DNA from 2 places in the Cellulosimicrobium sp. SL-1 genome. Region 1 is predicted to be linked to the other one. Evidence: riboswitches for the same ligand, from Rfam matches in the RefSeq annotation. Region 1 holds a riboswitch; the other holds the start of a gene.
What was found. A riboswitch is a leader RNA that binds a small molecule or an ion and turns the genes downstream of it on or off. The one in region 1 is predicted to bind thiamine pyrophosphate.
Positions count from the first base shown of each region.

Region 2: it holds a riboswitch for thiamine pyrophosphate, as region 1 does, so the genes downstream of both, GWJ10_RS17550 (thiamine ABC transporter substrate-binding protein) here and GWJ10_RS14320 (TenA family protein) in region 1, are expected to answer to the same signal.

Region 1 is NZ_JAACJC010000008.1:247,236-250,781, forward strand. Features, by position in the region: gene GWJ10_RS14300 (NAD(P)/FAD-dependent oxidoreductase) at 1-69, shown strand, start outside; tRNA gene GWJ10_RS14305 (tRNA-Leu) at 222-298, shown strand; gene GWJ10_RS14310 (VOC family protein) at 341-736, opposite strand; gene GWJ10_RS14315 (VOC family protein) at 821-1,747, opposite strand; TPP riboswitch at 1,834-1,962, shown strand; gene GWJ10_RS14320 (TenA family protein) at 1,953-2,705, shown strand; gene GWJ10_RS20025 (helix-turn-helix transcriptional regulator) at 2,818-3,300, shown strand; gene GWJ10_RS14330 (DUF6882 domain-containing protein) at 3,369-3,546, shown strand, end outside.
Region 2 is NZ_JAACJC010000012.1:32,208-35,753, reverse strand. Features, by position in the region: gene GWJ10_RS17560 (ABC transporter permease) at 1-351, opposite strand, end outside; gene GWJ10_RS17555 (ABC transporter ATP-binding protein) at 351-1,118, opposite strand; TPP riboswitch at 1,437-1,541, shown strand; gene GWJ10_RS17550 (thiamine ABC transporter substrate-binding protein) at 1,624-2,715, shown strand; gene GWJ10_RS17545 (iron ABC transporter permease) at 2,804-3,546, shown strand, end outside.

The DNA.
Region 1 (3,546 bases):
GCCGCGGCGGAGTCCGGTGCGGGCACCGTCGACGCCGACGACCGGACGCCGGCGGCGAAGGCCTCCTGAGGCCGCGGCCGGGCCCCCGGCCCGGCCGTCGTGCCCGACGACGAGGGGCGAGCCGCGCGTGCGGCTCGCCCCTCGTCGCGTCCGGGTCCGAGCGGGCGGCCGTCGTGGCGACGGGCCCGGGGAGCCCCGCGCGCGCGGTAGATTCGGCCCGCGCCCCCATGGCCCAACTGGCAGAGGCGGCCGGCTTAAACCCGGCGTGTTCCGGGTTCGAGTCCCGGTGGGGGCACCATGCCGACGGGCGGTCGGCTCCGAGGCGCCAGGGCTCCCCGGGCTAGGACAGCCCCGTCGGCCCCTCCGGCTCGGCCGGGGGAGCGGCCTCCTGGCCGAGGATCACGACGGTGCCGTCCGGGTCCTGCACGCGCGCGACGCGCTCGCCCCACGGCTGGTCCGCGGGCGGCTCCAGGACGGGCACGCCCGCGGCCGCGAGGTGCTCGACGGCGCGGTCGCAGTCGTCGACGTACACCCACAGCACGACGCGAGTGTCCGCCGGAGGCGGGTCGCCCTGCCCGAGGCCGAGCGGCGACCCGCCCACGCGCACGCTCACGTAGACGGGTGGGCCGTCGTCGGGGAACGCGTACTCGACCGTCCCGCGCAGCAGGTCGCGGTAGAAGCCGAGGGACCGGTCGAGGTCGGCCACGGTGAGGACGGGGAAGAGGCTGCGGAACACGGTCGCTCCTCGGTGCGCTCGGCGGGTCCTCCCATCGTGCGCCTCGTGCCCCGGGCGCGCGCCCCGTGCCCGGGGCGCCGCGCCTCAGCGCGCGAGCAGCTCCTCGGTCGTGGTGCCGGGGACGGACAGCGTCACGCGCGTGCCCCACGGGTCGTGCACGACGACGGAGCGGCCGTCGTCCGCGTGCTCCAGCCCGCGGGCGCGGAGGCGCGCGACGAGCGCGTCGAGGTCCTCGCGGCCCGGCACCGTGACGGCGACGTCGCCGAGCCCGAGGCTCGCGGCGCGGGGCCCGGCACCCGCGCTGTTCCACACGTTCATCGCGACGTGGTGGTGGTACCCGCCGGCGGACGCGAAGAGCGCCCCGCTGTACCCGGTGAGCGTCGCCTCGAAGCCGACGGCGTCGACGTAGAAGGCGTGGGCGGTCGCGACGTCGCCCACCTGGAGGTGCACGTGGCCGACGCGGCCCGCGAGCGAGGGGCCGGCGTCGAACGTCTCCTGGTCGAGGTGCGTGCGCAGGTAGGCGTTCGGGTCGAGGAACGTCGTCGTCATGAGGATCTGGCCGTGCTCGCGCACCCAGGTCTCGCGGGGGCGGTCGGTGTAGAGCTCGACGCCGTTGCCCTCGGGGTCGGTGAAGTAGAACGCCTCGCTGACGAGGTGGTCGCTCGACCCGACGAACGTGCCGCGGCGGTCCTGCGCGGCGCGGTAGACGGTCGCGGCGAGGCTCGGGCCGTCGTCGAACAGGAAGGCCGTGTGGAACAGGCCGGCCTGGCGCGGGTCGACGGGCGGGAGCCCGGGCGTGTGCACGAGGCGCAGCATGGGTGTGCGGCCGCGGCCCAGCACACGGTGCACCTCCGCGCCGCGCGACCGCTCCTCGAGCGGGGCGAGGGCGAACGCGCCTGTGTAGTACGAGGTCATGAGCTCGAGGTCGCCCACGCGCAGCGTGACGGCGTCCATGCTCGTGGACGGGGACAGGAGGCGGTCGGTCGGCGCGCCCGGCGTGCTCGTGGTCATGTCTACTCCAACTTGTTGTCGCTACAACTATATTCCCACACCGTGGCGAGGGCTCCCGCACCGGCGCCGTCCTTGCTAGGGTCGGCGCGAACCACGCGGGGCGTCCCGCCCGGGCCACGGCCCGGGCCGAGGGACTGAGACGAGCGGTACGGCCGCCCGGACCCGTCGAACCTGATCTCGCTAGCACGAGCGGAGGAACGTGGGCATGACGACGCCTGCTGCCATCACCCTGAACCCTGTCCTCGCGCACGACCCGACCGCGCTCGTCCGGCAGGAGGAGACCGGCTTCACCGCCGACCTCGCCCGCCGGTACGCGGACCTCTTCGAGACGTTCTACGACCACCCCTTCCTGGCCGGGCTGCGCGACGGCTCCGTCGAGCCCGCCGCGGTCCGCCACTACGTGGGCCAGGACCACCAGTACCTCACGGCCTACCTGCGCTGCTACGGCCTCGGCATGGCCCTCGCGCCCGACCGGTCGTGGGCGGCCTACTTCCACGACAAGGCCGGCTTCCTCCTCGACGACGAGTCGCACGCGCACCACGCGATGTGCGACTTCCTCGGCGTGACGTACGAGGAGGCGCAGACGCACCGCCTCGCGCCGAGCGCGCAGGCCTACGTGGACCACATGACGGCGGCCGGCCGCGACTCGCTCGGCGTGCTGCTCGCCGCGCTGCTCCCGTGCCCGTGGACCTACATCTGGTCCGCGCGGCGCTTCTGGCTCGGCGAGCGCGAGACGACGCCCGGCGCCCTCGGCGACGACCACCCGCTCGCGGGCTGGTGGCAGTTCTACGCGGCCGAGCGCACCGAGGACGTCCTCACGGACCTGCGCGCACGCCTCGACGCGCTCGCCGCGGACGCGGGCGAGGCGGAGCGCGCGCGCATGGAGCGCGCGTTCGAGCTGAGCTGCCGCCACGAGATCCGCTTCTGGCAGATGGCCTGGTCGCTCGAGCGCTGGTGACCCGTCCGGCCGGGCGCGCGGCCGGCTCGCGTCGTGCGCCCGGCCTTACGCCAGCAGCAGATACCCACCCGGGTGCCTCGGCACCCGGGTGGGCCGCGGGTAGCGTGAACGCATGGACGCGACGAGCGCGGTGCCGGGCACGCTGCCGGACGTGGTGCCGGACGGGGCGACGCCGAGCCCCCGCTCCCGGGCGGGCGGGCGGGCGGAGCCCCTCCTGCGCCACGTCATCGGGGGGATCCTGCGGCGGGCGCGGCTCGCGCAGGGGCGCACGCTCGTCGACGTCGCGGCCGCCGCGCGCGTCTCCACCGCCTACCTGTCCGAGGTGGAGCGCGGGCGCAAGGAGGCGTCGTCCGAGGTCCTCGCCGCCGTGTGCGGCGCCCTCGGCCTGCGCCTCGTCGATCTCGTCGCCCGCACGGGCGAGGAGCTGCGGCCGCTCGCGCCCGTCCGCGTGCTGTCCTCCGCGCGAGAGCGCGGTGCCCTCTCCGCGCCACGGCACGTCGCCCCGGCGGGCGAGCCCGTGCGGGACCTCCCCGTCGCCGAGACGCTCCGACGTCCGACCGCGCGCGCCGGCGACGTCCTGCTCCTCGCGGCCTGAGCGACGGTCCCCGTCGCACCGCGTGTCGTGCGGGGGCCGGGCGCGGTGCGCGCCGCTACCGTCGGTCCATGACGGAGCCGCAGACCGCGCACGGCACGGCAGCCCAGGACGTCCCGGCCCTCCAGGACCTCGTCGACGACGCCGCGTTCCTCTCCCACGAGCACCAGCTCCACCTGACGGACCTCCACGGCGACGACGCCTGGGCCGCCGACCTGACCACCGGGGTCTTCACCTTCACCGCGCCCG
Region 2 (3,546 bases), on a different contig from region 1:
CGCGGTCCCGTCCGCGCCCACGAGCACCGCGGGACCGCTCACCTCGGGGAGCGCGAGCGCGACGTCGTCGCGCGCGCCGAGGTCGTGCGCCAGGTCCGCCGGGACGAGGCTGCGCGCGCCGCCGACCTGGGCGGACGCCGACGTGAGCGCGTCCCCGGCGGGGGACGCGCCGCGCACGTACGCGTCCGCCTGGACCGACGAGGCGACGATGCCGTCGAACGTGGTCGCGAGCATCGCGCGCAGCGCGAACGTGCCGGTCACGAACGCGACGCCGATCGTCACGGCGAGGACCGAGAGGACGAGCTGCGCGCCGTGCGCGCGCACGCCGCGCAGCGCGATCCGGCCCATCATCAGGCGGCCGCCGTCGTCGGTGCCGGGGTGGCGTGCGCCGGTGACGGCGCGGCGGGCGTGAGGGAGCCCAGCGTGTCGAGGACCGCCTGCGGCGTGGGGTCGTGGAGCTCGGTCACGAGGCGGCCGTCCGCGAGGAAGAGCACCCGGTGGGCGTACGACGCGGCGGTCGGGTCGTGCGTGACCATCGCGACGGACTGGCCGAGGTCGTCCACGGACGCGCGCAGGAAGCCGAGGACCTCCGCGGCGGCGCGGGAGTCGAGGTTCCCCGTCGGCTCGTCCGCGAGCACGATCGCGGGACGCGACACGAGCGCCCGCGCGCACGCGACCCGCTGCTGCTGCCCGCCCGACAGCTCGGCGGGCCGATGCCCCAGCCGGGGGCGCAGGCCCACGGCGTCGACCACGCGGTCGAACCACTCCCGGTCGACGGGCCGCCGCGCGATCGCGAGCGGCAGCACGATGTTCTCCTCCGCCGTGAGCGTCGGCACGAGGTTGAACGACTGGAAGACGAACCCCAGGCGCGTCCGCCGCAGGCGCGTCAGCCGGCGCTCGCTCATGGCGGAGACGGTCTCTCCGTCGACGACGACGGTCCCCGCCGTGGGGGAGTCGAGCCCCGCGAGGCAGTGCAGGAGCGTCGACTTGCCCGAGCCGGACGGGCCCATGATCGCGGTCAGGCGCCCCCGCTCGAGGTCGACGTCCACGCCGTCGAGCGCACGCACCGCGGCCTCGCCGCGCCCGTACGTCTTCACCAGCCCGCGCGCGGTCGCGATCGCGGGTCGCGCAGCGCCCTGAGCGCCCTCAGCGCCCTCAGTGGGCGGGCCCTCGCGCGGGGTGCTCCGCTGTGCCGCACCTGTCGTCGTCACGTCCTCGTCCGTCCTCTCGTCGTGCCGCTGCGCGGGAGCGTCGTGGCTCGCCGGGCGGCGCCGTCCTGTGGTGGCCGCCGGGGCTCCCGGCGGCCGTACCGACCCTCCCGCGGCGCGCGTGCCCGCGGCATCGGGGGCGGGCCCCGAACCGCCCCTGGTCCGCGGTCGCCGGTGCTCAGGGTTCTCTCAGGGGAGTCTCCGGGTGAGGGGCCGGTGTAGGCTCGCGGTGAACGACAGGGGAGCTCCTGGAGGAGCTGAGAGTGCGGACCACCGCAGACCCTCGAACCTGATCCGGTTAGCACCGGTGGAGGAAGTCGGGAATCTCGATCACCTGCTCGCGCGGTCCGTCGCGCTCACCCGGCGCACGGCTCGTCGGGCCGGTGGACCCCTCCTGAACGTCCAGGGAGGACACATGCAGCACACGACCACCGTCGCCCGCCGCGGCCGGGCCCTCGCGACCGGCGTGGGCGCGACGCTCGCGCTCCTCGCCCTCGCGGCCTGCTCGGGTGGTGACGGCGCCGGGGGCGACGACGCGTCGTCGGGCATCGGGGGCACGGTCACGCTGGTGACCCACGACTCCTTCGCGGTGAGCGACGACGTGCTCGCCGCGTTCGAGGAGGAGAGCGGGCTCACCGTCGAGCAGGTCGCGCCCGGCGACGGGGGCGCGCTGGTCAACCAGCTGATCCTCACGAAGGACTCGCCCCTCGGCGACGTCGTGTTCGGGATCGACAACACCTTCGCGTCGCGCGCGATCGACGAGGGCGTCCTCGAGCCGTACACGCCCGCGGACGTCTCGGAGTCCGCCGCGTCGTACGCGGTCGGCGACGGCGGCGAGCTCACCGCCGTCGACCTCGGGGACGTGTGCGTCAACGTGGACCACGCGTGGTTCGCCGACGCGGGGATCCCCGAGCCCGTGACGCTGGAGGACCTGGCGAAGCCCGAGTACCGGGACCTCCTCGTCGTGACCAACCCCGCGACGTCGTCGCCGGGCCTCGCGTTCCTCCTCGCGACCGTCGGGGCGTTCGGCGAGGACGGCTGGGAGGACTACTGGGCGGACCTGCGCGCCAACGGCGTGAAGGTCGTCGACGGCTGGTCCGACGCGTACTACGTGGACTTCTCCGGCTCGGAGGGCGCGGGGCCGCGCCCGCTCGTGCTGTCGTACTCGACGTCGCCCGCGTTCACGCTCACCGAGGACGGCTCCGCGTCGACCACGGGCGCGCTGCTCGACACGTGCTTCCGCCAGGTCGAGTACGCGGGCGTGCTCGCGAACGCGAAGAACCCCGAGGGCGCACAGCAGCTCCTCGACTTCCTCGTGAGCGAGACGTTCCAGGCCGACGTCGCCGACCAGATGTACATGTACCCGGCCGACGACTCCGTCGCGCTGCCCGACGGCTGGGCCGAGTTCGCGCCGCTCGCCGACGAGCCCTTCGAGGTCGCGCCCGCCGACGTCGCGGCGCACCGCGACGAGTGGATCAAGGCATGGACGGCGACGGTCGTCGACTGACCCCCGGTCCCCCGGCGACCACGGCTCTACCTCGCGGGGTAGAGCCGTGGTCGCGCAGGGGAGAACCGTGGTTTCCCGAGGTAGAGCCGTGGTGAGGGGTCGGGCGGTCCGGCGGGGCGGCGTCGGGCGCGGGGTGCTGTGGGGTCTGGCGGCGGCGGTGCCGCTCGCGTTCCTCGGGGTGTTCTTCGCGTGGCCGGTCGTCACGCTCGTGGCGCGCGGGTTCGTCGGGGACGACGGCGGCCTCGACCTCTCGGGGTTCGCGGAGGTCTTCTCCGAGCCCCGCACGTGGCGGATCGTCGGCCTCACGCTCTGGCAGGCCGTGCTCGGCACGGCGCTGTCGCTGCTGCTCGGCGTGCCCGGCGCGTACGTGCTGTACCGGTGCCGGTTCCCCGGTCGGCGGGTCGTGCGCGCGCTCGTCACGGTGCCGTTCGTGCTCCCGACCGTCGTCGTCGGCGTCGCGTTCCGGTCGCTGCTCGTGCAGGGCGGCCCGCTCGGGTTCCTGCGGCTCGACGAGACGTTCGCCGCGATCGTCGTCGCGCTCGTGTTCTTCAACTACTCCGTCGTGGTGCGCACGGTCGGCGGGCTCTGGGAGCACCTCGACCCGCGCGCCGAGCAGGCGGCGCGCGCCCTCGGCGCGACGCCGTGGCGCGCGTTCCGCACCGTGACGCTCCCGGCGCTCACGCCCGCGATCGCGAGCGCCGCGTCGATCGTCTTCCTCTTCTGCGCGACGGCGTTCGGCGTCGTGCTCGTGCTCGGCGGCATCCGCTACGGGACGATCGAGACGGAGATCTGGATCCAGACCACGCAGTTCCTCGACCTGCGCACCGCCGC